3 regions of the Anoxybacillus sp. UARK-01 genome follow, and region 2 is predicted to be linked to each of the others. Evidence: riboswitches for the same ligand, from Rfam matches in the RefSeq annotation. Region 2 holds a riboswitch; each other region holds the start of a gene.
What was found. Region 2 has a riboswitch for S-adenosylmethionine ahead of B6A27_RS17075 (O-acetylhomoserine aminocarboxypropyltransferase/cysteine synthase family protein). Riboswitches for the same ligand answer to the same signal wherever they lie in the genome.
Positions count from the first base shown of each region.

Region 1 (8,340 bases), on a different contig from region 2:
ATCAATTCATCCCAGTAAAATTTTAAACGGGCGCATCTGGAAAGGCAGACTGGGTTTATATAGAAATCCTCTTTTTTTACTCAACAGTTTATGAGAAACAATTTTTTCTCCCTCATCAATAAAACCATTGGCTCCCGGTCGGTCTCGTACGGCTTTATCCTTCCATTATTTATCTTGCTGCTGCAAATGATATTTTTTCATAAATTGTTCAGCTCTTCCGCGACGGTCCGTAAATTTTTGTTTCCCAGTATAAAAGGGGTGCGTATCTGAACTAATTTCCACTTTAATAAGCGGATATGTATTCCCGTCTTCCCATACGATCGTTTCGTTAGAAGATTTGGTCGATCCGCTTAAAAATTTATATTCACTGTTGACATCCATAAAAACCACTTTTTGATAGTTAGGATGAATGCCTGGCTTCATTTGAGAATCACTTCCTTTAGATTATTTTCAGCAAAGCGCTACTTCGTTTCGCGATGCAGCGTATAGCGCTTTAAACGTGGTGAATATTTTCTTAATTCTAAGCGCTCTGGATTATTTCGTTTATTTTTTGTCGTGATATAGTTACGGTCACCTGTCTCTGTGCACTGTAAAACAACTTTTACTCTCATGCCTAAGATCCCTCCAAACTGAAAATATTTGATACACCATTAAATCGTAATAATTACGATTTAACATATTCAACTTATCAAAAAAATAAGCAACTGTCAATCGTCAAGAAAGAAAGTCAGATTCGCCCTCTCATAGCTTAGAGAAAAAATCCTAAAAGTTGACGATCGCTTTGTCGTTCTCTCTTCTCCTTTTGTGGACAAATATAGATTTACTTTCGGGCCATCTATAAATAAAAATTTTTTCTTATTTTCCCTATAATGTAAGCGTTTTTATCTTTTTTTCATAAAAACCGATATTGACAATCAGCTTTATCGGAATTATGATGAGTATAAAAATTCCATAAACAAACCGCTTATCAAGAGCGACCGAGGGAACAGGCCCAATGACGTCCGGCAACCTCCCGCAATCGGGAACGGTGCCACATCCTGCAGAATGGCTTTCATTCTGAAAGATAAGTCTGGTATTTACATACCGATGCCTCTTTCTGAGTGAAAGAGGTTTTTTCTTTTATATGGAGGTCCATGCAAAAATTTTCGTTACCATATGAAAAGAGCCATCGCGAGACTTTTTGCAAATTCCATTCTTTTTAAAAAAGCTCGACTCTCAGGGGGGAAAGTGATGATTGAAATCAAGGATGTAACTAAAATTTACACATCGAAAAACAGGCAAGTCATCGGCGTCGATCACGTCTCTTTGACCATCCAAGCTGGAGAAATTTTTGGCGTCATCGGCTATAGCGGCGCCGGCAAAAGCACGTTGCTGCGCTGCCTCAACCTTTTGGAGCGGCCGACATCTGGACAAATTATGATAGACGGCGTTGATTTAACATCTTTAAACAGCGAACAGCTACGGCAAGCGCGTCTAAAAATCGGAATGATTTTTCAACATTTTTATCTTGTCAGTTCAAAAACAGTTTTTGAAAATATCGCATTCGCTTTAAAAGCCGCTAACAAACCGAAGGAGGAAATAGAGAAACGAGTCAATGAGTTGCTAGACATAGTCGGTCTGTCTGACAAGCGAGATGCCTACCCTGCCCAGTTGAGCGGCGGACAAAAACAGCGAGTCGGCATCGCGCGGGCGCTTGCGAATGATCCCAATGTCCTTTTGTGCGATGAAGCAACATCGGCACTCGATCCAAGCACAACCAAATCCATTTTGACACTGTTGAAAAAAATTAATCGCGAATTAGGCATCACTATTGTATTGATTACCCATGAAATGGAGGTAGTGAAAGATATATGCGATCGCGTCGCGGTTATGCAAAATGGAAAAATTATAGAATTAGGAACGGTATATGAGCTTTTTACCAATCCAAAGGAGGAATTAACGAAATCTTTCATCAATAGCATCCTGCAATTTGAAGTTCCTGACCATCTGTTGCAAAAACGGACAGGAACGATGGTGAAAATTTTATTCAAGGGAGAGAGCGCCGAAGAAGCGATCGTTTCCGATATGTTGCAAACCTTTAAAGTGAAAGGCAATATCTTACACGGGAAAATCGAATATATTCAAAACATCCCGCTCGGCGTCTTTATCATGGAGCTGACAGGAGAGCGCAAAGAAATTGAACGAGCGCTCGATTATATTTCCGAAAGAACCAATGGATTGGAAGTGATTGCGCATGCTGCTTAATGCTCTTATCGATCTTATTCCTGAACTAAACAAAGCGTTTTTAGAAACGATTTATATGGTCGCCATCTCTCTTTGTATCGCGATCCTTATTGGACTTCCGTTGGGGATTCTGCTTTTCGTCACGGATCGGGGCCTTTTTTTAGAAAATAACATCGTCAAATCCGTTCTAGGCTTTGCGGTCAATCTGATTCGTTCGATTCCGTTTGTCATCTTGCTCGTCGGGCTGCTGCCGCTGACAAGACTGATTACCGGAACCACCATCGGTCCTACTGCTGCCTCTGTCTCGCTGTCGGTTGCCGCCATTCCTTTTTTCGCAAGAATGGTAGAAACCTCATTGCGAGAAATTGAGAAGGGAGTGATTGAAGCAGCAATTGCCGTTGGGGCTACGCCGTGGATGATTATTAAAGATGTACTGCTGTCGGAAGCTCGCCCGGGCATCGTCCACGGGATCACCATTACAACGATTAGCTTAGTCGGATATTCTGCCATGGCCGGCATTGTCGGCGGCGGGGGCATTGGCGACTTAGCGATCCGTTTTGGCTATTATCGCTATGACAATACGGTGATGATTACAACGATCGTTGTTTTAATTTGTCTTGTTCAAATCATTCAATTTAGCGGTGAACGCATCGCCCGTCTTGTCGATAAACGGTAAAAAACAACGCAATCGATAAAATAATCAAGGGGGATTTCAACATGAAAAAACGACTGGTTTTACTTATTTGCCTTCTTTCCTTTTCACTTTTAGCGGCATGCGGCAATAAAGAAGCTGCTTCCGGAAGCACGCAGAAAAAAGAGCTGACGATTGGCGCAACTTCCGGTCCATACAGCGACATGGTCAACCAAGCGATCAAACCGCTGTTAGAAAAGAAAGGATATAAAGTCAAAGTAGTGGAATTCAGCGACTACATTCAACCAAATTTAGCTTTAGCCAATGGCGATTTAGACGCTAATTTATTCCAGCATAAAATTTATATGGAGACATTCGCTAAAGAGCATCATCTTGATCTTTCTGAAGTCATTATTGTTCCAACTGCTCCAATGGGGATTTATTCAAAAAAATTTAAATCACTAAATGAAATCAAGGATGGAAGCGAAATGGCGATTCCGAATGATCCTACGAACCTGGCAAGAGCACTACTAATCTTACAAGACCAAAAACTGATCCAGCTTGACTCATCCGTCAATCCGCTCACTGTTTCGGAAAAAGATATCAAAGAAAATGTCAAGCACCTTAAATTTAAACCGATTGAAGCAGGGCAATTGCCGCGGACAGTTGAAAGCGTCGATTTGGCGGCGGTGCCCGGCAACTTCGCTTTAGCGGCAAAAATGGACTTAAATGACGCTCTTGCCCTAGAAAATATGCCGGATGATTATCGCAATCGCATCGTTGTGAATACAAAAGATTTAAATCAACCGTTTGTCAAAGATATCCAAGCAGTGGTTCAATCAAAAGAATTTGAAAAAGTGATCGACCAAAATTTCAAAGGCTTTGGAAAGCCAAAATGGATGCTGGAACGAAAACAATAACTTCTCCCATACACGCCGTCTCCTCACGGCGTGTGTCTTTTTCACAGCATGGAAATAGACGTTTCGTCATCGAACCATTATAGTAAAAATAGATCGAAGAACAATAAAGAGGCGAGAACCATTGACACACATTCAAGGAGGCAGTACAGAATCTAGCAAAGCAAGCTGGGCGCTGTTTTTGGGCGGATTTGTTACCTTCGCCAGCTTATTATACGGCTCAGCCGCTCTTGCCGCTGTTCGCAAAAACCTTTCACATTTCTGCCGCTTCAGCTAGCTTAGCCATGTCTGTATCGACCGGTGCATTAGCCATTATCATTCTCCTTGCCGCGAGTATCTCGGATCGCGCTGGAAAAAAGAGAGTGATGACCATCTCGTTGCTGTTAACATCGTTATTAACGATGGCAAGCACGCTACTCTCCCACTTTCCTTCTCTTGTGCTTGCGCGCGCGTTACTCGGTATGGCAGCTGCCGACGTCCCCTCTTTAACAATGGCTTATATTACGGAGGAATTTCAAGCAGAAGGAATTGGCAAAGCGATGGGGCTTTATTTAGCGGAACCAGCATTGGAGGCATGGCTGGACGAATAGCGATCAGGCTATTAACCGATTGGTTTTCATGGCGGACCGCACTGTTTTCCATAGGAGCCTTTTCGCTTTTATTAAGCGTTATTTTCGCCGTGATCCTGCCGGCGCCGCGCCATTCTGCCCCAAAGCCGTCTAGCGGCAAAACGGCTTTGGCGGCCTATGTTGTCCATTTGCGCCATAAACCGCTGATGTCGCTGATTATGCTCGGCTTTTTATTTATGGGAGAGTTTGTGACGCTGTACAACTATATTAGCTTTTTATTAAGTGAACCGCCATACTCATTAAGTCTATCCGTGCTTGGATTTTTGTTTATGGTGTACTTATTCGGAAGCTTCAGCTCTGTTTATATGGGAAAAAAAGCCGATTTATCTGGATATGCGCCCACATTAAGTCTATCGGTCACATGGACCATTCTCGGTGCCGCTATTCCCCTTATTCCTTCTGTTGCGATAAAGCTGATTGGGCTTTCACTATTTACGTTTGGCTGCCATTCGATCGCCAGCACATGGATTGGCAAATGCACAAGGCTCTATAAAGCGCAAGCAGCTTCTCTTTATCTGCTATTTTATTATGTAGGGTCGAGCTTGGCGGGGACAGCAGGAGGTTGTTTTTAGATGCATTTTCATTGGTTGGGTGTGATCGCGTTTATCATTGCTTTGCTGCTGTTAAGCTATCCGTTGATTAGATATGCCCAAAAGCATCTCCAATAAGTGTTCGTCCTGTCTGCTATCTTGTTCTTCCTAAAAGCGTTCCCGCTTTCTCCTTCAATAAAAAACGCCGGCGGATCTTCTGTTTCCGCTAGCGTTCCCCCATGCTTCAATCCCTAAAACAAACCTTCCGAAGGTAAGTTTCCTCAATGTCATCTAGTAGAGTCGGGCGGCCGAGTCTCGAAAAAGAGTTCACCTTGATCACACGAATCGATGACAACGGCAAGATCATACATATTTTCCCAACCGACACTCTTCCAAAGATCATTCATTTCGTCCTTAAAAGGACAAGAACGTGCAAGTTCCCTTCCTCTCATTGACTATGAATCGGCTCCAGACATGCACGAACATCATTTTTCGGTGAATTGACAATCGAATCTACTTCATACATGCTCATCTTTGCCGCGGCATATGGCTTAAGCAACGATTTCACATAATCGGTATCCTCTAGCTTTGCATCCAGCCATGCTTCATGCTGCTCTGGCGGCAAAATGACCGGCATCCGCTCATGAATGGGGCTGACCAATTCATTTGCTTCCGTTGTAATAATGGTACATGTATACAACGCCGTCCCTTGCTTGTCCCATTTTTCCCACAGCCCTGCAAAAGCAAAAGGCTCACCATTTCGCAACGTAAAACGATACGGAATTTTGTTCGTCCCTTCCTTTTTCCATTCGTAAAATCCGTCCGCTAAAATTAAACAACGGCGCCGTTTCAACGCTTGACGAAAGCTCGCTTTTTCATCGACGGTCTCGCCTCTCGCATTGATCATCTTCCAGCCGATTTTCGGATCATTCGCCCAAGCGGGCACGAGCCCCCACCTCATCATTTTTCCGATCCTTATCCCATTCTCTTCAACAACCGTCAGCACCGCTTGGCTTGGCGCGATGTTAAAACGGGGCGATAGCGGTTCAGGAAAAACAAAATGAAACAACGCTTGCAACTGCTCCATATCAGCCGCCAACGAAAAACGTCCGCACATCCCAATCCCCTCCTTTAAATATATACTTATGTACAAGTATAACACTAAGAGGGAGCGATATGCGCGCTCCCTTTCATCTTTTGCTCCATTATGTCCATCCGTTTTCTCTACCTTGCGCTTTCCTCAGCTGCTTGCACTTGTATACGAACGCAATGCAAACCGCCAAAAGCGACGTGCCAGCCATAAAAACACAACAGCCAGCAATCCAGCAATAAGCGCAGTCGCCATATTCCATTTTCCCAGCAACGATAAAGCCGGCATATTCGTAATTACCGCCGCTGGCAGCACATAAGTCAAAATCACGCGCACCCAGCCGCGGTACATGCCGATCGGAAACCGCGCTGTTTCAAAGAAGGAATCAAAAATAAAAGATAAATCATCAATGCGGATCACCCAAAACGAAGTCGTCATCAGCATCATCCATAACGAATAAATCAATACAAGCGACGAAGCCATCGTGATCAGAAAAACGAGTATATCAACCAATGATGGCATATAATGCTTTTCCGCTAGTCCATAGACGATCAGACCGAGGCCAAGAGCAACATCAATCAACCGCCAAAACACTAAATGACGAAAGCTCACATAAAACATGCTATCAACAGGCTTGGTTAAAATATAATCAAGCGTGCCGCGGCGAACGTGCTCAAGCAAGCGCGGCATATTGGGGCGCAAAGCAAAATCGATCCAGCCTTTCAATGTATTAAAGACGCCGAGCAGCACAAGTACATCTGTATATGTCCATCCTCCAAGCCGATCGGTCTGATAAAAAAAGATATGGATGGTCAAAATCGCAATCCCAATGCCAAAAAAGCTGGAAACCAGATTCCCAAGAAACTCGCTACGATATTCCAGCTCTTCAACAAAGCACGCTCGGAAAAATTCGCGGAAAATTCGCCAGTATCTGCCCATGATCAACCACCCACCGCTTGATTTTTCTTTAATCCCGCTTTCCAGATCCATTGAAGCATCATAATGAATATCACGGCCCAAACCGATGCGATCATAAAGCCCTGGCGCACCTCATGACCATTAGCGGCTTGGCTGATCAGATCAATCGGAAAACCGATCATGTAACGAAAGGGCAGGAAAATGCTCCATTGCTGCAAAAGCGGTGGAAGCATCGATAATGGCGCTATTCTCCCTGATAAAAATAAAGAGATAACTTCCAGCACGCTGTAGATGGCCGCAACTTTTGTTATCCAAAAACCAAGCAGCCCGCAAGTATAGCTAAGCAAGAAACGAAGCAGCGCCCCCATCAACACCGCCGCCAAAAATAACAACAGCTGACTCATTGATATCTCAACGCGCAGTGCCGACACAAACAGCGCCGCCCCCGCCCATATCGGTATTAAAATAACAAGAAATAATAGCTTATACACTACATTCTCCGCAATCGCCCAATGGATCGGATGCAACGGCCGGATGATATAGTTGGAAAATGTCCCTTCGCGAATTTCGCGATCGAGCTCCCAAACATCCCATGCACTTGTCATTCTTTCTACAAAAATCACGGCCATAAAGTAAAAAAAGAACGCATCGCTTTGCGATGGATCAATGTTGATCCAAACAGCCATCGTAATCAAGGGCTGAGTGATAGCCCCGGTCATCCATACAATCGTAGCTAGGCGGTAAGCCAGCATTTCCATGTACTTCATCCGTAAAAGAGCAGCATATTTACGAACCATGGGACAACTCCTCCTGGAAGGCGCGCGTAATCACTTCTTCCATCGGCGGATCTTGAATGTTAATATCATGAACGTGGAAATGCTGCAAGAAATGCGCCGACACTTCAGCTACCCTCTCACGATTAACCCGCAATACCACCTGGCTGTCCTCGATTTCTGCCACTTCCCCATAATCTTCCCAGCGCGCATTCGGCACTTCAGAAAAGCGCACCTCAAGCCGTTTGTATGGCGCCAGCTTTTCCGTTAACACCGACAATTCTCCGTCATAAATCAGCTGGCCGTAGTTAATCATCATAATGCGGTCACACAGTGCAGTCACATCTCCCATATAATGCGATGTTAATAAAATGGTCGTTTGGTGCTCACGATTATATTCCGCAATAAAACGCCGGACTTTTTCCTGTGTATGAACATCAAGGCCAATCGTTGGCTCATCCAAAAATAAAACGGCCGGCCGGTGCAATAAAGCCGCAGCCAGTTCACAGCGCATCCGCTGCCCAAGCGACAGGCTTCTCGTCGGTTTTGTTAGCAGCGGCTGCAGCTCCAACAGTTCCACTAATTCATCAAGCGTCCGATGAAAGGTGCGGTCATCGATTTCATAAATC
Region 1 is NZ_NASY01000049.1:98,138-106,477, forward strand. It holds gene B6A27_RS15525 (type B 50S ribosomal protein L31) at 166-423, opposite strand; gene rpmG (50S ribosomal protein L33) at 462-611, opposite strand; SAM riboswitch class I at 962-1,070, shown strand; gene B6A27_RS15535 (methionine ABC transporter ATP-binding protein) at 1,231-2,244, shown strand; gene B6A27_RS15540 (methionine ABC transporter permease) at 2,234-2,899, shown strand; gene B6A27_RS15545 (MetQ/NlpA family ABC transporter substrate-binding protein) at 2,941-3,774, shown strand; partial or broken gene B6A27_RS15550 (MFS transporter) at 3,896-5,068, shown strand; gene B6A27_RS15555 (SOS response-associated peptidase) at 5,379-6,047, opposite strand; gene B6A27_RS15560 (ABC transporter permease) at 6,171-6,959, opposite strand; gene B6A27_RS15565 (ABC transporter permease) at 6,962-7,735, opposite strand; gene B6A27_RS15570 (ABC transporter ATP-binding protein) at 7,725-8,340, opposite strand, start outside.
Region 1: it holds a riboswitch for S-adenosylmethionine, as region 2 does, so the genes downstream of both, B6A27_RS15535 (methionine ABC transporter ATP-binding protein) here and B6A27_RS17075 (O-acetylhomoserine aminocarboxypropyltransferase/cysteine synthase family protein) in region 2, are expected to answer to the same signal.

Region 2 (11,232 bases):
GCGAATGAAATGGCTGACAATTCTATTGAAGCCATTCGCGCAATTGGAAGAGAGAAGTTGAACTCCCAGCTATCCTTAAAAATGACATCAATGGGACTAGACATTTCTGATGAGCTTGTGATGCAAAATATGCGCCGGATTCTAGATGCGGCAAAAGAAAACGGCGTATTTGTTACCATTGATATGGAGGACTATTCACGTTGCCAAAAAACATTGGATATTTTTAAGCAATTGAAAAAAGAATATGATAATGTGGGTACGGTATTGCAAGCGTATTTATATCGTACGGAATCCGATATTGAAGATTTAAAAGATTACCATCCGAATTTGCGCCTTGTTAAAGGAGCGTACAAGGAATCGCAGGAAGTAGCGTTTCCTGAGAAAAAAGATGTTGATGATAATTTCAAAAAAATTATTAAAATGCATCTGCTGAATGGAAACTATACGGCGGTAGCGACTCATGATGATGCGATTATTGAATATACGAAGCAGCTAGTAAAGGAATATAACATTCCAAATGATCAATTTGAGTTTCAAATGTTGTACGGAATTCGCCCAGAACGACAAGAACAGCTTGTTCGCGAAGGATACACCATGCGTGTCTATGTACCGTATGGAACGGACTGGTACGGCTATTTTATGCGCCGTCTTGCTGAACGCCCAGCGAATGTAGCATTTGTTATCAAAGGAATATTGCGTAAATAGTAAAGGCACAAATATCCATGGTTTATTGTTTTATAAAAATCACACATGATCTGGGTAAACACAAGCTTTTCTGCCCCTTCCCTTGAACAGAATGATAACGTTCGTTATTTGGGAAGGGCCGTACCTATCTCATGTGGTTAAGCTTTTAACAGTGAATGAAGAAAAAAATTCGCGATTTTGTTTCTTCGTTTGATTCCGCTTTTATTTTTCTGCTCGATCCAAAAGGGGCTGCCTATTATTAGAAGGCAGCCCCTTTATATCGTTCACTCGTGGTGCTAGATCCCATCGATTCGTTTATGGTCCTTACGCTATATCTACTGAATAAATGAATGGTGTCAATAAAACTTACGGTCGAAAGGCAAGTCGGTAACTTGCGGCCGTTACGCCAAAGCGCGACCGCCAGCCCAATCAACAGGCCGTTTTCAGACAAATCCGGTTGTCCGAAAGGGGGATGTTCGATCGCTCAACCATCGACTTCTCAAGTGGAAGTGAATGTTGAAGGATCAAGTTGTATGGATCATTGTTGCATGTATTGCCCAGCTATAGCAAGTATCGTTACTCTCCTTGCATGTTTGCTTTTTTATATTGCTGATTTTGACTTGTTTTTTTCCCGCTTCCATCCATCTCGACATTTGGTCCTGCGTTTCCCTTTACACTTGCGGCGCTGACGGCTGCTTTAGACGGGTTCTTCTGCATTTTTGCCATCCCTATCACCTCCGTTTTTAGCTTGGCTGAAAAAAATAATTTATACTCTAGACAAAAATTGTTAAGCATATATATTGCGAAAATTTAAAAGATACTTTATATTTAAATTATAAGAATAATAGTCAGCCAATATTTTTTTTGAGAAAAAATGAATGATTATTCATTCAATATATCGGAGGGGGAAGTTGCCATGGTCAAACGGATTAAACGGGCCGCGGTATTAGGTTCTGGAGTAATGGGCTCCGGCATTGCCGCACATTTAGCGAACGTCGGCATTCCAACCTTGCTTCTTGATATCGTGCCGCGTGAACGAACAAAGGAGGAGGAAGCAAGAGGTCTTACATTTGAACATACAGCTGTTCGTAACCGCTTGGCGAATCAGGCTCTGCAAAAGCTATTGAAGCAAAAACCGGCGCCGCTGATGACGAAAGAAAAGCTGGCGCTCATCGAGACCGGAAATTTTGAAGATGACTTACACCGTCTGGCGGAGGCTGATTGGATTATTGAAGTAGTGGTGGAGAATTTAGACATAAAAAAACAGCTGTTTGCTAAAATCGACGCAGTCAGAAGAGAAGGGAGCATTGTAAGTTCCAATACGTCTGGTATTTCAGTGGAAGCCATGTCTGAAGGACGTTCGGAAGATTTTAAAAAGCATTTTTTAGGGACTCACTTTTTTAATCCGCCCCGCTATTTAAAACTTCTGGAAATCATTCCGACGAAAGCCACTGATCCAGAGATTGTTGCCTTTATGAAGGAATTTGGCGAGGAAGTGCTTGGGAAAGGAGTCGTCATTGCTAAAGATACGCCTAATTTTATTGCTAATCGCATTGGAACGTATGGGCTGCTAGTAACAGTGCGAGAAATGATCAAAGGAGGCTATAGCGTTGGCGAGGTTGACTCTGTTACAGGGCCGTTAATCGGACGTCCGAAAAGCGCTACGTTTCGCACGCTGGATGTCGTTGGTTTAGATACATTTATTCATGTAGCGAACAATGTATTTGAAAAAGTGGACGGAGAGGAAAAAGAGGTTTTTCGCACTCCTGATTTTATGAAAGCAATGCTGGAAAAAGGATGGCTTGGCAGCAAAGCAGGACAAGGATTTTTCCTCAAAAAAGGAAAGGACATTTTAGAATTAAACTATGAAACCCTGGAATATGAACCAAGCAAAAAACTAAAAACACCAGCGGTCGAGATGAGCAAGCAGGCTAAAGGATTAAGCAATAAATTGAAAGCGCTTGTATATAGCGATGACCGTGCTGGAGAATTGCTTTGGAATATTTTAAGCCCGGTCCTTCTTTATTCGGCACAACTGCTAGGGGAAATTGCCGATGATATTGTCGCCATTGACCGGGCAATGAAATGGGGATTTGGATGGGAGTTTGGCCCGTTTGAAACATGGGATGCGATCGGTGTGGAAGCGTCTGTTCGCAAAATGCAAGAAGAAGGAAAGAACGTTCCTGATTGGGTTGCTCAAATGCTTGCTGCGGGGCATACATCCTTTTATAAGCGAGAAAACGGAAAAGTTTTAGTTTATGACAAGGGAGAATACAAGCCTGTTTCAGAGAATCCAAAAGTCATTCATCTTAAACGGTTAAAAGAAGAAAACAGGGTTATCAAAAAAAATAGCGGTGCCAGCTTGATTGATTTAGGGGATGATGTGGCGCTATTAGAGTTTCATTCACCAAATAATGCGATCGGCCTTGATATTGTCCAAATGATCAACGACTCGCTAGAGGAAGTCGATCGCAACTATAAAGGCCTTGTCATTGGAAACCAAGGGAAAAACTTCTGTGTTGGTGCCAATCTGGCTCTGATTTTAATGGAGGCCCAAGATGATAATTATTTTGAAATTGAGCTCGTTGTGAGACAGTTCCAGCAGGCGATGATGAATATTAAATATAGTCCAAAGCCAGTGGTTGCTGCTCCTTTTGCGATGACGCTTGGCGGCGGTACGGAAATTTGCTTGCCGGCCGCACGCATTCAAGCGGCAGGAGAAACGTATATGGGATTAGTTGAAGTTGGTGTTGGGTTGATTCCTGGCGGCGGTGGAAACAAGGAACTATATATTAAATATTTAAACAGCCTGCCGAATGGCGTGGACTTTGATTTGCAAAAAGTGGCGAATAACGTGTTTGAAACGATTGCGACGGCCAAAGTATCTACATCGGCGTTGGAAGCTCGCGAGCTGAATTTTTTAAATCGACAAGACGGAATTACGATGAATGGTGACCATTTGCTTTATGATGCCAAACAGGCTGTAATTTCTCTATACGACAGCGGTTATCAGCCGCCTGTGCGCAAAAAGATTCCGGTCGTAGGCGAGTCTGGATACGCAGCATTGCTTTTAGCTGCTCAATCCATGCACCTTTCCGGTTATGCTACAGAGCATGATGTAAAGATTGCCAAAAAGCTTGCCTATGTCATTGCTGGAGGAAAAGTGCCGTACGGTACGGAGGTAGATGAACAATATTTATTAGATTTAGAGAGAGAAGCGTTTTTAAGTTTAGTAGGAGAAAGAAAATCGCAGGAGCGGATGCAGCATATGCTTGTAAAAGGAAAGCCGCTGCGCAACTAAATAACAAACATAGATATGCGGCCGTATCAAATGAGCACAGGGGGCTTTCTCTTAACAATAGCAAGGGGATGGATTGACTGGCCTATGATCCGCTGCTCTCATCGAAGTTGCGTGGAATATGGTTTGGATGCTGTAAGGCATTCATGCTCGTAAAATCTTAAATAAAGCCTATATAGAAACAGGGGGGAAGATTGTGAGAGAAGCAGTCATCGTAGCGGGAGCGCGTACTCCGGTCGGAAAGGCGAAAAAAGGGACGCTTGCTCATATGCGTCCAGATGATTTAGGCGCGCTTGTTGTGAAAGAAACATTAAAGAGAGCGGAAAATTATGATGGAGACATCGATGATTTGATTTTTGGCTGCGCCATGCCGGAGGCGGAGCAGGGGCTAAATATAGCCCGCAACATAGGGGCATTGGCAGGTCTCCCTTACACTGTTCCAGCCATTACGATCAATCGCTATTGCTCATCAGGGCTGCAGGCGATTGCTTATGCAGCGGAACGCATTATGCTTGGCCACTCTGACACGATTATCGCTGGCGGCGTTGAATCAATGAGTCTTGTCCCCATGCTGGGGCATGTTGTGAGGCCGAATGCAAAAATTGCTGAAAACATTCCAGAATACTATATGTCAATGGGACATACAGCAGAGCAAGTGGCTATGAAGTATGGAATCAGCCGCGAAGAACAGGATGCGTTTGCTGTAGGCAGCCATCAGCGGGCAGCCCAAGCGATCCGTGACGGGAAGTTTGTGGATGAAATTGTTCCGGTGAATGTCACGATCCGTACGGTTGAAAATAACCGACTTGCGGAAAAACAGATCGTATTTGCTGAAGACGAAGGTGTTCGTCCGGAAACGAACAAAGAAATATTAGCAAAGCTGCGCCCGGCGTTTGCCGTTAATGGAACAGTCACTGCAGGAAATGCGTCGCAAACAAGCGATGGGGCAGCAGCGGTCATGGTGATGGATCGCGAAAAGGCAGAAGCGCTTGGCTTGAAGCCTCTTGGAAAATTCCGTTCATTCGCCGTAGCAGGCGTCCCTCCAGAAGTGATGGGAATCGGGCCGATTGCTGCTGTTCCAAAGGCGCTAAAGCTTGCTGGATTAGAGCTTTCCGATATCGGATTATTTGAGCTAAATGAGGCGTTCGCTTCACAAGCGATTCAAGTGATTCGGGAGCTCGGTCTAGATGAAGAAAAAGTCAATGTCAATGGCGGAGCGATTGCACTCGGGCATCCGCTCGGATGCACAGGGGCTAAATTAACGTTGACCTTGCTTCATGAGATGCGCCGCCGGCATGAGCAATTTGGTATTGTTACGATGTGCATCGGCGGCGGCATGGGAGCCGCTGGTGTATTTGAATTACTGGAGTAGTGTAAAGCAGATGATATCAAGGTTGTTCACATAAAAAACAAGGAGGAGAAACGCAATGGCAAAAGCGATGGATAATGTGGTGAAAGGTGGCAGCTTCTTAATTGAAGAGGTAGACTGCGGACGCGTGTTTACTCCGGAAGATTTTACAGATGAGCATAAAATGATCGCCAAAACAACAGAGGAATTTGTGATCAATGAGGTGTTGCCTCAGTTAGAGCACTTAGAAAATCATGAGTTTGATCGTTCTGTTAAACTGCTAAAGAAAGCGGGAGAAATTGGACTTTTAAGCGCGGATGTACCGGAAGAGTATGGAGGTTTGTCGCTTGATAAAATCAGCTCAGCATTAATTGCCGAAAAAATGGCGCGGGCCGGAGGGTTTTCGATTTCGCATGGCGCCCACGTAGGAATCGGCTCACTTCCTATTGTATTATTTGGAACAGAAGCGCAAAAACAAAAATATTTGCCGGCATTGGCCACAGGTGAAAAGATAGCGGCTTATGCTTTAACAGAGCCGGGCTCCGGTTCGGACGCTCTAGGGGCGAAAACGACAGCGAAGCTGAATGCAGAAGGCACTCACTATGTTTTGAATGGAGAGAAGCAATGGATTACCAATGCAGGGTTTGCGGATGTGTTTGTCGTTTATGCTAAAGTGGATGGCGAGCATTTCTCGGCTTTTATTGTAGAGCGTGATTTTCCTGGGGTGTCTACCGGAGCAGAAGAAAAGAAAATGGGAATTAAAAGCTCTTCCACTCGCACATTAATTTTACAAGATGCCCTTGTGCCGAAGGAGAATTTATTAGGGGAAATTGGAAAGGGGCATGTCATCGCTTTTAATATTTTAAATATTGGCCGTTATAAATTAGGTGTCGGAGCGGTTGGCGGCTCCAAACGGGCTCTAGAGGTGACGATTCAATATGCGAATCAGCGCCAGCAATTTAAAACGCCAATTTCCCAATTTTCATTAACACAAGAAAAATTTGCGACGATGGCATCAAAACTATACGCTGCGGAGAGCTCGGTATATCGCACAGTTGGATTATTTGAGGAGCGCATGAGCAAGCTGGATGCCGAACAAGCGAGAGAAGGAAAAGAAATTGCTAGATCTATTGCTGAATATGCCATTGAATGTTCATTGAATAAATTTTTTGCAACGGAAGTATTGGATTACATTGTGGATGAAGGGGTACAGATTCATGGCGGCTACGGTTTTATGCAGGAATATGAAATTGAACGGGCGTATCGCGACTCGCGCATTAACCGTATTTTTGAAGGAACGAATGAAATCAACCGCCTGTTAGTACCGGGAACGTATTTGCGGAAAGCGATGAAGGGAGAGCTTCCTCTTTTGCAAAAAGCGCAAAAGCTGCAAGAAGAACTCATGATGCTGATGCCGGAAGAAGTAGGAGATGGATTGCTAGAGCAAGAAAAATATTTGGTGCGGAACGCGAAAAAAATTGCTCTGTTGACAGCCGGCCTAGCCGTGCAGAAATTTGGCCCGAAACTAGAGAAAGAACAAGAAGTGCTAGTGAATATTGCCGACATTGTCAGCAATATTTATGCGATGGAATCAGCGCTTCTTCGCACAGAAAAGGCGATTCAAAAATTTGGAGCAGAGAAAAATAAACAAAAAATTTTATATACAGAAATTTTCTGCCAGGAAGCATTTAATGAAATCGAAGCACATGCAAAAGAAACGATTGTAGCGGTTGAGCAAGGAGATATGCTGCGAATGATGCTATCGGCATTGCGCAAGCTTACGCGCCATACTCCAATCAATGTCATTGCCAAAAAACGCGAAGCGGCGGCCGCGCTCATTGAAGCAGAACGTTATATTGTGTAATAATGAGAAGTACCAGACGAATCGTCTGGTACTTTGTTTATAGAGGGTGATGAACGATCATGTTAACTTTTTACTGGTATCCGAAATGCAGCACTTGCCGAAAAGCGAAAAAATGGTTAGAGGAGCGCGGCATCGCAGTGAATGATGTACATATTGCCGAACATCCACCAACAAAAGATGAATTAAGAGAGCTTTATCAACAAAGCGGGCTTCCGCTCAAAAAGTTTTTTAACACAAGCGGCATGAGGTATCGGGAGCTAGGATTAAAAGATCGCATCAGCACAGCGACTGACGACGAGCTGCTTGAACTATTGGCATCGGATGGCATGCTGATTAAACGGCCGATTGCAACAGATGGGACGCATGTGGTAGTAGGATTTGATGAGCAAGCTTATGAAAAAATTTTTGGACAAGTATAACGAATACAGTCGAGTTTTTCAAAAAAATCAGTTATTATTAAAAAGAATACATTGCTGTTGGAGGGACATAAATCATGAACACACCAAAAGAATTGCGCTATTCTGAAGAACATGAATGGGTACGTGTGGAAGATGGTAAAGTTCGAATTGGAATTACTGATTTTGCGCAATCCGAGTTAGGAGATATCGTATTTGTTGAGCTTCCAGAGGTAGGTGCGGAACTTACAGCAAACGAGCCGTTTGGCAGTGTTGAATCAGTGAAAACGGTTTCTGAGCTGTATGCCCCTATCAGTGGAAAAGTTGTTGAAATTAATGAAGAATTAAACGACAATCCTGAATTTGTCAATGAATCTCCATATGAGAAGGCATGGATGATTGTTGTTGAGCCGACTGATTTAAGCGAAATCGATCGTTTATTGACGGCTGAACAATATGAGCAAATGATTAACCAAGAATAAGATCGATTCTAGCACGCCGTGGCTAATAATGCCGCGGCGTTATATCTTTTATATGAATAGTGAATGGTTAAAGCAAGCATGGATTGTTTCTCCGATCTCAAGGCTGTTTTATTTTTGGAAGCAGGAAGGTAGAAAACAAAGAGCGAATGGAATACAATATACATAACTTCTTTTCATTAGGTGATGATCATGATGGATAAAGAAAAAGTAATTATTGTCGAGGGGCGCTCCGACAAAAAGAAAATAGAGGGCATGATTAAAGATTCCGTTGAAATCATTTGCACAAACGGGACGATCAGCCGTGCAAAATTAGATGAGTGGATTGATCAGCTGTATGATAAAGAAGTGTTTATCTTAGTGGATTCGGATGAAGCGGGAGAACGATTGCGAAAGCAGCTGCGCCGTGAATTTCCTGAGGCGGAGCATTTATATATCGATCGCATGTATCGAGAGGTGGCCGCAGCACCTAAAAAACATATTGCAACGGTGCTGCTGAGCGCTAATATTGATGTGTATGCAGATGATTGGTAAAAGGTGTGAAGAAGTGTGGAAGAAGTAACGATACAGCAATTAGATGAACTCATTCAGCAGGAGGAGTTTGTATGTTTGTATGTATATACACCGATGTGCGGCACATGCCAGCTAGCGAATCGCATGGTCAGCATTGTTCAAGAGCTAACTTCTCATGTAGCCTTTCGGAAGTCCGATATTAACTATATGCCGGATCGAGCGGTCAGCTGGGAAATTGAAAGTGTACCTTGCCTGCTGTTATTTAGAAACGGGGAAATGAAAAAGAAGTTATATGCATTTCAATCTGTCCCATATTTATATGAGGTGATTCAAGAATTGCAAAAGCCGTAATGCATGCATTTATGGATAAGAGAAGAACAAACAGTAGATAGGTCCATTTTAGATTGTGCAGAAGTGTTGGCATCCGTATAGATTGAAGCAAGCCTTTGGGGGCTTGCTTTTTTATTTAGAGTTTTTTTGACATATTTCTCGGGAAATATGAAAAATCGTGTACGTTTTCTTGATGATTTGTCGACAAGTTTATAAAGGAATTATGCCTTTTTCTATGGAAATAAATGAGAGAAAAGGATAATGGAGAGGCGGGAAAACGATGAAGATTTATGAATTAACTAAAAAATTTATGGAACGTGTACAGACGTTGCACCATCTGTTGCCGATTTTACCGGAGGAGGAACTCTACATTCGCTTTGAATGCGATGCAGAAACACTGATTTTCGCCATTTCAAAAACGGGAGTTCATCTGGCGCAGGAAGCTGATGAAAGGAAGATATTAACCATTAGAGGGTCGAAAGAGGCGCTTGTTAGTCTGTTGAAAGGTGAACTTAAATTGCAGCAGCAGCTCCGCTTAAAAGAATTAGTGGTTTCCGGTAGCTTTCGTCACATGCTTTTATTAGAATCGCTTCTTCATTTAGCTAAACCATATCGTTATGCCTCTTGAATATGAAATCACGAAATGTTATTGACATGATAAAAAAACAGTGTTATTATTCAGAAAAATAAAATAATAAACAAGTTCTTATCAAGAGTGGCGGAGGGACTGGCCCGATGAAGCCCGGCAACCGGTTTGACACGGTGCCAATTCCAGCAGAGTGTATCGCTCTGGCAGATAAGAAGAGTTAAAGGAAATTTCCCCCTCTTCTTATGATGAAGAGGGGGTTTTCATTTGATTATAAAAAGGAGAGGATGACAGTGGGCGAAAAATCATATCGTTTAGAAACGCTGGCGGTGCATGGGGGGGTAAGTCCAGATCCTGTGACAGGAGCAAGAGCCGTTCCGATTTATCAATCGAACGCTTATCAATTTGCCAATACGGAGCATGCAGCCAACTTATTCGCATTGAAAGAAGAAGGGTACATTTATACGCGCATTCATAACCCGACCGCCACAGTCTTTGAGGAAAGAGTGGCACAATTAGAAGGAGGAATTGGAAGTCTTGCAGTAGCAAGCGGCATGGCCGCAATCACGCTTGCGATCTTAAATATAGCGCAAGCAGGAGACGAGATTGTGTCAGCTTCAACGCTATATGGAGGTACCTATAACCTCTTTGCCACTACCCTTCCGAAATATGGGATTACAACGCATTTTGTTGATCCCGCTAATCCGGAAAATTTTCGTGCTGCCATTACGCCAAAAACGAAAGCGATCTTTGCAGAAACGATTGGTAATCCAAGTTTGCACGTACTAGATATTGAAGCGGTAGCCAACATTGCGCATGAAGCGGGTATTCCTCTCATTATTGATAATACGTTTGCCACTCCATATCTATGCCGTCCGATTGAGTATGGGGCGGATATCGTTGTTCATTCAGCTACTAAATGGCTGCTTGGAAACGGTACAACGCTTGGCGGCATTATTATAGACGGAGGAAAGTTTAATTGGGATTCTCCTAAATTTCCGGGATTTACAACTCCGGATCCAAGCTATCACAATCTTGTGTATGCAGAAGCTTTAGGTCCGGCTGCTTATATCATTAAGGCTCGTGTGCAATTGCTGCGGGATCTTGGACCAGCGATTAGCCCATTTAATGCGTTTCAATTTAATTTAGGGCTTGAGACGCTTCATGTACGCATGAAAGAGCATATTGCTAACACGCGTCGGATTGTAGACTATTTAGATCGCCATCCGGCAGTAGAATGGGTGCTGTATCCTGGACACGAAAAGCATCCAGCCAAGAATTTGGCCGAAAAATATTTGCCGAAAGGAGCGGGAGCCGTTGTGGTGTTCGGCATTAAAGGAGGAAGAGAAGCGGGAGCGGCTCTCATTAACAACGTGAAGCTTTGGTCGCACTTGGCCAATGTAGGAGACGCCAAAAGCTTAATTATTCATCCAGCCAGCACCACGCATCAGCAGTTGAGCCCAGAAGATTTGCAGGCCTCGGGAGTTACGGAAGATTTGATTCGTCTATCGGTCGGCATCGAAAATGTCGAAGACTTAATTGAGGATTTAGAGCAAGCCATCGCCATTGCCACAGGAATTCGTTCGCTGTATTCAGAGGTGTAGAAAATAGCCGTCAACAATTGAATCGGTCATGAAGTCCATTCATATTGATAAAACAATAGTTTCAACGAGAGGTTAGAACATATTAAAAACAGGCGTGGTGATGATCCAATAAAAACCGATTAACGCCGCCC
Region 2 is NZ_NASY01000055.1:22,434-33,665, reverse strand. It holds gene B6A27_RS17125 (proline dehydrogenase family protein) at 1-705, shown strand, start outside; gene B6A27_RS17120 (YuzL family protein) at 1,261-1,410, opposite strand; gene B6A27_RS17115 (3-hydroxyacyl-CoA dehydrogenase/enoyl-CoA hydratase family protein) at 1,601-3,985, shown strand; gene B6A27_RS17110 (acetyl-CoA C-acetyltransferase) at 4,179-5,354, shown strand; gene B6A27_RS17105 (acyl-CoA dehydrogenase family protein) at 5,410-7,194, shown strand; gene B6A27_RS17100 (arsenate reductase family protein) at 7,254-7,613, shown strand; gene gcvH (glycine cleavage system protein GcvH) at 7,688-8,071, shown strand; gene B6A27_RS17090 (toprim domain-containing protein) at 8,255-8,602, shown strand; gene B6A27_RS17085 (thioredoxin family protein) at 8,618-8,932, shown strand; gene B6A27_RS17080 (SCP2 sterol-binding domain-containing protein) at 9,192-9,539, shown strand; SAM riboswitch class I at 9,615-9,714, shown strand; gene B6A27_RS17075 (O-acetylhomoserine aminocarboxypropyltransferase/cysteine synthase family protein) at 9,785-11,101, shown strand.

Region 3 (11,232 bases), on a different contig from region 2:
AGCAAAAGAGTAGGGTTCAGCGAATATTAGGAGGCAATGAAATGAGAAGGGATTATTATGAAAGAATTGAAAGAGCCGTCAAGTATATTCATGATCATTATGACGAGCCTATTCATCTTGATACATTAGCCAACGTTTCCCATTTTTCGAAATATCATTTTAATCGTATCTTCACTTCGGTTGTTGGAATGACACCGATGTCTTATGTGAAAAAAATTCGTCTGCAAAAGTCGGTGTATTACTTAACTGAAACGACTAAATCTATCTTGGAAATCTCCAATCTCTGTGGTTTTGGCTCCGTTTCAAATTTTAATGCTGCTTTTAAACAACATTTTCACATGGTTCCCAGTGACGTAAGAAAAAAACATCAAAATCGCAATATTTCATTAGATATAAGCAAGAATCAAGAAGAATGGTCTGCTCCGATACGTTATACTTACGCTAACCATCATTTATTAAGGAGAATATGGAGCATGAATATAACGATTAAAGAGCTTCCTGACTATGAAGTGGCTTTTGTTAGGCATGTGGGTAGCTATTTAGAAACGTATTATGCATGGAATCAATTAAACGAATGGGCAAACCGAAACGGATTGTATCCGCCAGAGCACGATTTTATTGGCATCTCATTGGATGATCCACTTGTTGTAGAAGAATTTGCTTGCCGCTATGATGCGTGTGTGACGCTGCCGACCGGTTTCAAGGGAGAGGAAGATCCCGATATTCAATATAAAACAATACCTGGCGGATTATATGCCTTATATCAGTTTTACGATACGATTGATAAATTAGCGATTGCGTATCAAAGTTTATTTGGACAGTGGTTGCCAAATAGTGAGTATGATGCGGATGATAGGCCGTGCCTGGAATTTTGTATGAATAATCCAGAAACAGATCCGGAAGGAAAGTGTAAAGTTCATTTATATGTCCCTATAAAAGAAAGGGGATCATCTAGCGGGGGCTAGGAATAGGACGAATGATCTGGCGACGATGGTCGATCGTAAAGAAGAAGTCCTTGTTATTTCGATGTTATAAATCCTGGTTTTTGGAAATTAAAAAATGGTTGTCATTTCCATAAAATAATGGTAGCATAGGAATAACTGAATAAGTCTTATCAAGAGTGAACGAGAGATCGGGCTCAATGACTTCACAGCAACCTGCGCTTGACGCAAGGTGCTCCTACCCGCAAAGCGCTTCGCTTTGAATGATAAGGACGGCTTCAAGCTCTTTTCGCGTCATTCATGGCGGAAAGAGCTTTTTATTTTGGCAGAGCCGTTTGTGACCATCCTTATTGAGAAAGGGGCGAGAATGATGAGCGAAACGATCCGCAGGTACATGGCGTGCCATATGAAAGCTGCTTCATTCGCTTTACATGTTGCCAACGGTGTGAAACGTCAGCTTCGTCAATGGGATTCTACAGCGATTTTTTACATTGATCACCATACGAACTTTTTTCTATTGTATGGGCAAGCATTTGGAAAACCGTTTCAACTGTTACTTACGTTGGCGGAAGTGGAAGTGTTCAAAGCAGAAGAGCCCTATGCGCTCGATCGTTACATTTGGCGGGAGCTAAGAGAGCAAGGGCTGCCGGTCGGGCAGATTGATTAAAAACGTTAGAAAAGAAAAAGGAGAGGGAGCTATGGAAGTCGAAATAGATGAGCATGCTGGTATTCGAGGAAAAGACATGGAAACGAATGTCAGCGGAATGAGATTGACTCAGCGAAATGGGCGGTTCTTGTCTCCTAAATGGCATGTCGCTATGCTCATTGATCCTTTCGAAACCTTTACCTTAGTGAGAGGGAGTGAAACAAGAAAAAGGACGGTTGCCATCGCTTAGGGTACCGCTCATGAGGAAAAACGGTAGGGCCTTTATTTTTTCTTCGGCACGAGCAGCAAATGGCCGGAATTCTCAAATCGGTAAAGTAAAAAGAGAAAAACAAGCGTCCCGATGTAAAGCGGGACCTTGTTTGGGATTTTCATGTTACGATCTTTGATTAGAGGGAACGATCGATATGATCTATTATTTTGTTGTTAATAAAATCTCAGGAAACGGAAAAGGGCTGAAAGTTTGGAAAAAGGTTGAAAAGCTGCTTCAAGAGAAGCAGGTAAATTATCAAGTTCGTTTTACAGAACGTCCAAAACATGCGGTAGAAATAGTGAAGGAGTTTTCTTCTAAAGCATGCAATGCGGTTGTCGCCGTTGGCGGCGATGGCACAATCCACGATGTGGCAAACGGGCTCATTCATTCGAATATACCTTTAGGGATTATTCCGGCAGGGTCAGGAAATGATTTAGCAAGGGCTCTTGATATACCGATGGACTATAAAAGGGCGTTGGAACGTATTTTAAGAGGAAAGAAAAGAAAAATGGACGTTGGAAAAATTGGCGAAGAATACTGCATGACTGTAACGGGAATCGGATTTGACGGCAAAGTGGCCGAAATCAACAATATCGCTAAATATAAAGATTTATTAAATCTCGTTAGGTTAGGCGATCTTTCCTATGGATTGAGCGTTTTGCATGCTTTATTCCAATATCGTCCCGTCCGCATTCAATTAAAAATTGACGGGAAGGTTCAATCTTTTTCAAATGTATGGTTCATTGCCATTGCTAATACTCCGAATTACGGCGGAGGGATTAAAATATGTCCGGATGCTTGTTACGATGACGGACTTTTTGACATTTGTATCGTACATAGCATCACAAAATGGGAGCTGTTACGCACGTTTCCAAAAGCGTATAAAGGAAAGCATGTTTCACATCCAAGTGTCACCATGATCAAAGGAAAACAGGTAGAAATTATCGCTGAACCGCCGATAATTGTCCAAAGCGATGGCGAGATTCTCACGAAAACTCCAGTGAATGTAACGATTCAGAAGGAGGCGTTGCTAATTATGTGACCCTCCCGCAGGCAAAAAAGCTGTTCAAGCCATTTATTTTCATCTAAGGAACGCTTTGTGGGCAAATGAATAGGTTCACTGGCGTTTCTTGTTCGAGAGAAGAAGCAGGAAGATCATTCTGTTTTTTAGTAGCATAATAGATCATCAGCACTGGGGAAATGATATATTTATACTATTTTATAAATTCTAAAAATTAATTGAAAAATAGTGGAAAAAGTGATTAAATAAATGGTAAGTAGTATACATTTCAGTGATGATGCTTAAAGGATTCGTTGCACGAAATTATAGAAACGATGTTTCTTATTACAAAACAATAAGGGGTGTGAGGATTGCTCGCCACAGAATTTTTATCAGAATTAAAGGCGATTTTGCGCGACAGCCACGTTCAAGTAGAAGAAGATGTGGGACATCCGCTGGGAAATAGCGGTCGGGTCACCGTTTATCCGCAGTCGGAAGAGGAGATTTCCAATGTTTTAATGTATGCAGACAACCATGGAAAAAAAGTAACGATTGTCGGCGGCGGAACGAAGAGAGGATTTGGCGGGGGAACGGAAGTCGCCGATCTTTTGCTTTCACTGGCGGAATATAAAGGAGTTGTCGAGCATAACGTTGGTGACATGACATTAACGGTTAAAGCGGGGACACCGTTTCAATCTTTGCAGGAATATTTAGCCGAATATAACCAAACGATCGCGTTGGATCCGATATGGCCAGAATATGCCACGATTGGTGGAGCTATTGCAGCGAACGACAGTGGTCCGAAACGATTTCGTTATGGTTCTGCTCGCGACAGCGTCATTGGAATGAGAATTGTTTACCCGAATGGAACGGTTATCCGCTCGGGAGGCAAAGTGGTTAAAAATGTGGCTGGCTATGATATGAACAAGCTGTTTATCGGTTCTATGGGGACGCTCGGAGTGATATCGGAAGTAACGTTGAAGCTTCGCCCGCTTCCGAAATATGAAAGCCTTATTCTATTATCCTTTCAAGAAGGAAAGATGGAAGAAATACGCGCTTTTGCTGTGGAATTGCTAGATTCGTTGATGGAACCGACATCCCTGGAATTGTTAAGCCCTTCTTTATCGGAGCGGTTAACAGGGAATCATGCTTATACAGTAGCGATCAGCTTTGAAGATGTCGAAAGCGCTGTCCATTACCAGGAGAATTTTGTCAAGCGCATTCAGCCAGCCAAAACAAACATAACGATTTTACCATTAAAAGAAGCGCGAGCATTTTGGAGACAATTTTACACCATCGCTCCGAATGGGAGGGAAAGCGGAAGCAGCAACGAAATAGAGGCTGCTTTGAAAATCGGCGTTGTCAATCTCGATGCTCTTCAAGTCATAAAAGCAAGCCATATTTTACAAGACGCTATGAATATAGCTGTTGAGGCGCATGGCGGTCTTGGGCATGGACTATGTCAAATATATATCAAAGGGACGGGCGAAGAGGTTGTTGCTGCCATTGAGCGGCTTCGTCAGTTTGTGATCCCGCTTGGCGGATACGTGATTGTGAAACATTTGCCGTTGGCGCTTCGGCAAAAAGTAGAGGTTTGGGGTGAAAAACCGTCTTATTTCTTCCTATTAGAAGGTATTAAAACAAAAATAGATCCCCATTCTACTCTTAATCATGGACGATTTGTAGGAGGGATATAATGTGAGTGTAAGAGAGAACGATGTAAAACAAGCACCGGCATGTACAGCGGCGAGCTTGGGGAATTATCTTTGGAATGACCCTCCTGATGAAAGCAAATGGGCCGATTGTGTTCATTGCGGCATGTGCTTGGAATCCTGTCCAACTTATGAACAAACGGGGCAAGAACAGCATTCTCCGCGCGGGCGCGTCCATCTGATTAAATCGGTTGCCGAAGGAAAGCTGGAAGTGAATGAAGCGTTTGCCGATCCGGTTTTTGCGTGTCTTGATTGCCGCGCGTGTACGACCGCTTGTCCTGCTGATGTCGATGTCGGAGGGCTGATCGAAGAGGCGCGCGGGCAAATTCGTCAAGCGATGCCATTGACCGGATGGAAAGGAGCGGTAAGCAAATTTTTTCTTGAGGGAGTATTTCCGCATGCGAATCGCTTGCATTTATTAGGGAGGTTGTTGAAGTTTTACCAAAAGAGCGGGTTGCAAAAGATGGCGCGTAAGACGCGGCTGATTCATATGATGCCGGAGCATTTAGCGGAAATGGAAGCGATTTTACCGGAAGTCAAACAGCCGGTTCGCCAAAAATACAAACAGGCCGGCATGATTCAAGCGAAAGGGGAAACGAAGCGGACGGTTGCCCTTTTAACTGGATGCGTCATGGATGTGATGTTCAGTGATATAAATGAAGCGACGATTCGTGTATTAACCCGTAATGGAAATAATGTGACAATCCCACAAAATCAAACGTGTTGTGGAGCGCTGCATGTTCACGCCGGCGACCGTGAAACAGGAAGAAAGCTGGCGAAGCGGAATATCGAAGCGTTTAAAGATGCTGATACAGTCATTGTGAATGCGGCAGGCTGCGGCTGCATGTTGAAAGAATATCCAGAATTATTCCGTGAAGATCAGGAGTGGCGCGAAAAAGCAGAACGGTTTGCTGCGAAGGTACAAGATATTTCTAAATATCTTTATGATACAGGGTATGAAAAGCCAAAAGCTGAAATCAAAACAAGGATTACGTATCATGATGCATGCCATTTAGCGCATAGCCAAGGGATACGCCGGGAGCCGCGCGACATTCTTCTTAGCATTCCTGGGGTGGAAATGGTGCATATGCCGAATGCCGACCGTTGCTGTGGAAGTGCTGGCATTTACAATATCACTCATCCGGAAATGGCAGGAGCTGTCCTAAAAAGTAAAATGGAGCATGTTCCTGAAGAGGTCGAAATGATTTCGATGGGGAATCCCGGCTGTATGCTACAAATGGCGATGGGAGTGCTGAAATACGGAAGAAACCAAAAAATTGTGCATACCGTTCAGCTGCTTGATTGGGCATACCAAAAAGAGGATCAACAAAAGGTGGGAGAATCATGGCGATAAAAGGTGGGCAAATAAAGGATACACATATCGAAAATCTTGCGAAAATCGTTGGTACTTCAGCGATTCTCTATAAAAAAGAAGATTTGCTTGCATATGACTGTGATGGTTTTACGATTCATCGCCATTTACCGAAGGCAGTCGTGTTTCCCAATAGCGCAGAGGAAGTCGCGCAGATTGTGAAATATTGCCATGAGCATGATTTGCCCTTTCTTGCCCGCGGTGCAGGAACGGGATTAAGCGGCGGAGCGATTCCGTTAAATGGCGAGGTGATCATTAGCTTAACCAAAATGAAGCGGCTCGTATCGGTCGACCTCGAAAATCGACGTGCGGTGGTCGAGCCGGGCTTTATAAATCTGAAGCTGACCCATTCGATTGCTGATAAAGGCTATTATTATGCTCCTGATCCATCAAGCCAATATTGTTGTACGATCGGTGGGAACGTTGCTGAAAATGCCGGGGGAGCCCACTGCTTAAAATATGGCGTGACGACAAACCATATTTTGGGGCTGGAAGTTGTTTTGCCAAATGGGGAAATGATTGAAATAAGCACAAACGGAGTTCTTGATCCGCCTGGATATGATTTGCTTGGAATATTGACAGGATCGGAAGGCACGTTAGGAATTGTAACGAAAATCACCGTTCGCATTTTAAAAAATCCTGAAGCGAAACAAACGGTGCTGGCGTATTTTGATAAAGTTTCCGATGCCAGCCAAGCCGTGTCTGATATCATTTCCGCCGGAATTGTTCCCGCTGCCCTTGAAATGATGGATAAAACAGCGATTGAGGGGGTGGAAGCAGCGGCGTTTCCAGTAGGGCATCCGAAAGATATTGAAGCGCTTTTGCTTATTGAAGTAGATGGTATTTCTGCTGGTATCGACGAACAAATTCAAGAAATATTAAAGGTATGCCGAAGCCGAAATGTTCGTGAAGTGAAAGTAGCCCAAGATGAGAAGGAACGGGAAAGATGGTGGGCGAATCGAAAAACGGGATTTGGGGCGATGGGAGCGATTTCTCCGGACTACTTAGTGCAAGACGGGGTGATTCCGCGGAGCAAGCTGCCGGAAGTGCTAGAACGAATCAGACAAATAAGCGAAAAATATGGATTGCGAATCGCGAATATTTTCCATGCTGGGGACGGAAATCTTCATCCACTTGTCCTTTTTGATTCGAGGAAACCAGGGGAAACAGAAATGGCATTGGCGGCTGGAAGCGAATGTCTGCAAGCTTGTGCCGATGCTGGCGGATCGATCACCGGCGAGCATGGAGTGGGCATTGAAAAACGAGAAGAAATGCGTTTCATTTTCAGCGACGAAGAAATTGCCGCACAAACCAATATTCGTGATGTATTCAATCCGAAAAACTTATTAAATGCTGGAAAGTTATTTCCGACACCAGGGCGTTGTGTTGAAGTGAAAAGAAATGAGAAAATGAAATAATTTTTTGAAAATTATTGAAGCACCTGCAACTTTATGCTATTATTTTTTTAATAAATTAAGAAACGATGTTTCGTAATAACAAACAGAAACTCTCTGTATGAGGAAGGAAGTACTTTTAAAAAATCGATGAGGATGAAATGGGGGAAGTGGTTGTATGCAAGACTATGTAAAAGTAGGAAATCTTCAAGTTGCCCGCCTTTTCTATGAGTTTATCAACCAAGAGGTTTTGCCCGAAAGCGGAGTTGAAAACGAACAGTTTTGGGCGGATTTAGAAAGGCTAGTAAACGATTTGACGCCGAAAAATAAAGGGTTGCTTGCCCGACGTGATGAAATTCAAGAAAAACTTCATGAATGGCATCGCCAGCATAGAGAAAATTTTGATTTTCATCAATATAAATCATTTTTAGAGGAAATTGGCTATTTAGAACCAGAAGTAGAAGATTTTCAAATCACAACTGAAGGAGTAGATGATGAAATCGCTCTACAGGCTGGACCACAGCTAGTTGTCCCTGTCAGCAACGCCCGTTATGCGCTGAACGCAGCGAACGCGCGCTGGGGGAGTCTCTATGACGCTCTTTACGGAACGGATGTAATCAGTGAAGAGGACGGCGCGGAACGTGGCGCTCATTACAATCCTGTCCGCGGCGAGAAAGTGATTGCCTATGCTAAGCAATTCCTCGATGAAGCGGCACCGTTAAACGGTTACTCCCATAAAGATGCCGTCAAGTACGCGGTCCTTGATGGAAAATTATCTGTTTCCACCAAGGATGGCAAGATGACAAACCTTCAAGATGAGGAAAAATGGGTCGGCTATCAAGGAGATCCGGAAGAGCCATCGGCTATCTTGCTGAAAAATAACGGCTTGCATATTGAAATCCAAATCGATCGCCATCATCCTGTCGGCAAAACCGATGCGGCGGGTGTGAAAGATATTTTATTGGAAGCAGCGTTGACGACGATTATGGACGGAGAAGATTCTGTTGCCGCCGTCGATGCGGAGGACAAAGTCCTTGTATACCGCAATTTATTAGGTTTAATGAAAGGAGATTTGACAGCCACATTTGCAAAAGGCAATCAAACGATAACGCGCACGCTCCATCCTGACCGGATTTACACAAAGCCAAATGGAGAAGAATTGGTATTGCGGGGACGTTCGCTCATGTTCATTCGCAATGTTGGCCATCTGATGACGAATAATACCGTATTAGATCCGAATGGCCAGGAAATTTATGAAGGGATTTTGGATGCGGTTGTGACTAGTTTAATTGCGAAACATTCTCTGTTAGGCAATGGCCGCTATAAAAATTCCGCAAAGGGTTCGATCTACATTGTGAAGCCGAAAATGCACGGTTCAGAAGAAGTGGCTTTTGCGAATGAATTATTTGACCGTGTGGAAGATATGCTGGGCCTCGAGCGAAATACCATCAAAATTGGTGTCATGGACGAGGAACGCCGCACAACGCTGAACTTGAAAAACTGCATTTATCAAGTAAGAGACCGCATCGTGTTTATTAATACTGGTTTCTTAGATCGTACGGGGGATGAAATCCATACTTCAATGGAAGCGGGGCCGATGATTCGCAAAAACGATATGAAAACATCAGCATGGCTGCAAGCCTATGAGAAATCAAATGTAAGCATTGGGCTTGCTGCTGGTTTGCAAGGTCGGGCGCAAATCGGTAAAGGAATGTGGGCCATGCCGGATATGATGGCGGAAATGCTGAAGCAAAAAGGCAGTCAGCTTCAGGCAGGCGCCAATACAGCGTGGGTACCTTCTCCAACGGCAGCGGTCTTGCATGCTCTACACTATCACCAAATCAATGTAACCAAGGCACAAAATGAATTAAGCAAAGAGTTGAAAGATTTCCGCGATGATATTTTACAAATTCCAGTGGCCGTCGATCCTAACTGGACTCCGGAAGAAATTCAACAAGAACTAGATAATAACGCTCAAGGCATTCTTGGATATGTTGTCCGTTGGGTGGAACAAGGAATTGGTTGCTCGAAAGTTCCTGATATTCATAATATCGGGCTGATGGAAGACCGGGCGACCTTAAGAATTTCAAGTCAGCATATCGCCAACTGGCTTCATCACGGAATTTGCACGAAAGAACAAGTGCTCGAGACATTAAAACGCATGGCGAAGGTCGTCGATGAGCAAAACGCTGGAGATCCTGCTTATCGGCCAATGGCGGAAGACTATGATCATTCTGTCGCCTTCCAAGCGGCCTGCGACCTTATTTTCAAAGGCTATGAGCAGCCGAACGGTTACACGGAACCAATTTTGCATCGCCGCCGCTTAGAAGCCAAGGCGAAGTTTGCGGTAAAACAGTAGGAGACCTACAAGGAACAATGAGGGCATTCTATTTATTTAGGATGCCCTTTCATCTACGTGATACAGTGAACAAGGGTGGGGAAGTTGTCCTGATTTAAACGTTGCAGAAGCCGCCGCCAATGGATGGCCAATCGGGAGTTGTTTGTCACTATATAATGTGCTATCAGCGGCAGCAGGAAAATGGCTCATTGCTGAATCATGGCTGAATGATTTTCAGAATCGTTCGAGAGTCAGGCATTCTTTTCATAAAAACAGGTTGGAAAAAGGTGTGATTTAGCTCTTTTATCACACAGTTGATTGGCGAAAAGGCAAGTCACAGGACTCTTTCAAGAGCGGATGACAGATTGGACGAGAGGAGAAAAGGGATGAAATTTGCTAGATTTATAGCGAACGGAGAAAGGTACACAGGTATCGTAACAGATGGTAGGATCAGAGAAATTCAAGGGGATATGTTTGGAAAATGGGAGTATACAGAAAAAACATTTTCCGGGCATGAGGTCAAGCTTCTTGCTCCGTTAGAGCCGAATCAAATCATTGGAATCGGTGCCAATTACGTCTCGCAAAAACAAGAGATTCCGGATGTGCTGCCGGAAATTCCGGTGTTTTTCTTTAAGCCTGCTTCATCGGTGATCGGGCCTGAAGAAGAAATTATCATTCCAAAAGGAATCGACCACGTGAAGTTTGAATCAGAATTGGCGGTGGTGATTGGAAAAGAAGCGAAACATATTCCAGAATCAGATGTATTGAATTATGTGTTCGGCTATACCGTTGGGAACGATGTAACGGCACCGCAATTTTTTCATCAAGACGGCCATTGGACGCTCGGCAAAGCATTTGATACGTTTACCCCATTAGGTCCAGTCATTGAAACGGAGCTCAATCCTTTCAAGGTGAATGTAAAGGCAAGATTGAACGGTGTTGAAAAACAAAATAGTCCGACGGAACTTATGGTAATTTCAATCTGTAAAATGATTTCCTATCTATCGAATATTATGACGCTGAAGCCAGGAGATGTGATTTTAACGGGAAGTCCAGTAGGGGCCGAATTTGTTAAGCCAGGGGATCTGATTGAATGTGAGATTGCAGAGATTGGAACGCTTCGCAATCCATTTGTTGCGGCACAAGAAAGTGTTCAAGCCGGTCAGTAACCGCTTAAATGCCCGGAAATCAATGGTATAATGAATTATTATGTGTTGTGACAGAGGTGAGAGAGCATGGAAAGAGAAAATATGGTCAAGTCTGTGAGCCGGGCATTAGACATTATCGATATTGTCTGTTCGGAAAAGGATGGCTTAGGCGTTACAGAAATTGCTAAACAGATGGATATTAACAAAAGCTCTGTATATCGAATCTTATCCACACTGGTTCAATATGGATATATAGAGCAAGATGAAGAAACAAGCCGTTACAAACTTGGCTATAAATTTTTAGAGCTGAGCTCGAAGTTGCTTGAATCAATCGATTTACGAAAAGAGGCCAAGCCATATTTGCAGGAATTAGAAAAGGAAACAAATGAGGTCATTCATCTTGTCGTATA
Region 3 is NZ_NASY01000038.1:1,657-12,888, forward strand. It holds gene B6A27_RS08385 (hypothetical protein) at 1-2, shown strand, start outside; gene B6A27_RS08390 (AraC family transcriptional regulator) at 42-965, shown strand; SAM riboswitch class I at 1,109-1,214, shown strand; gene B6A27_RS08395 (hypothetical protein) at 1,264-1,608, shown strand; gene B6A27_RS08400 (hypothetical protein) at 1,640-1,837, shown strand; gene B6A27_RS08405 (diacylglycerol/lipid kinase family protein) at 2,013-2,900, shown strand; gene B6A27_RS08410 (FAD-binding oxidoreductase) at 3,230-4,555, shown strand; gene B6A27_RS08415 ((Fe-S)-binding protein) at 4,557-5,924, shown strand; gene B6A27_RS08420 (FAD-binding oxidoreductase) at 5,915-7,360, shown strand; gene B6A27_RS08425 (malate synthase G) at 7,515-9,695, shown strand; gene B6A27_RS08430 (fumarylacetoacetate hydrolase family protein) at 10,061-10,843, shown strand; gene B6A27_RS08435 (IclR family transcriptional regulator) at 10,910-11,232, shown strand, end outside.
Region 3: it holds a riboswitch for S-adenosylmethionine, as region 2 does, so the genes downstream of both, B6A27_RS08395 (hypothetical protein) here and B6A27_RS17075 (O-acetylhomoserine aminocarboxypropyltransferase/cysteine synthase family protein) in region 2, are expected to answer to the same signal.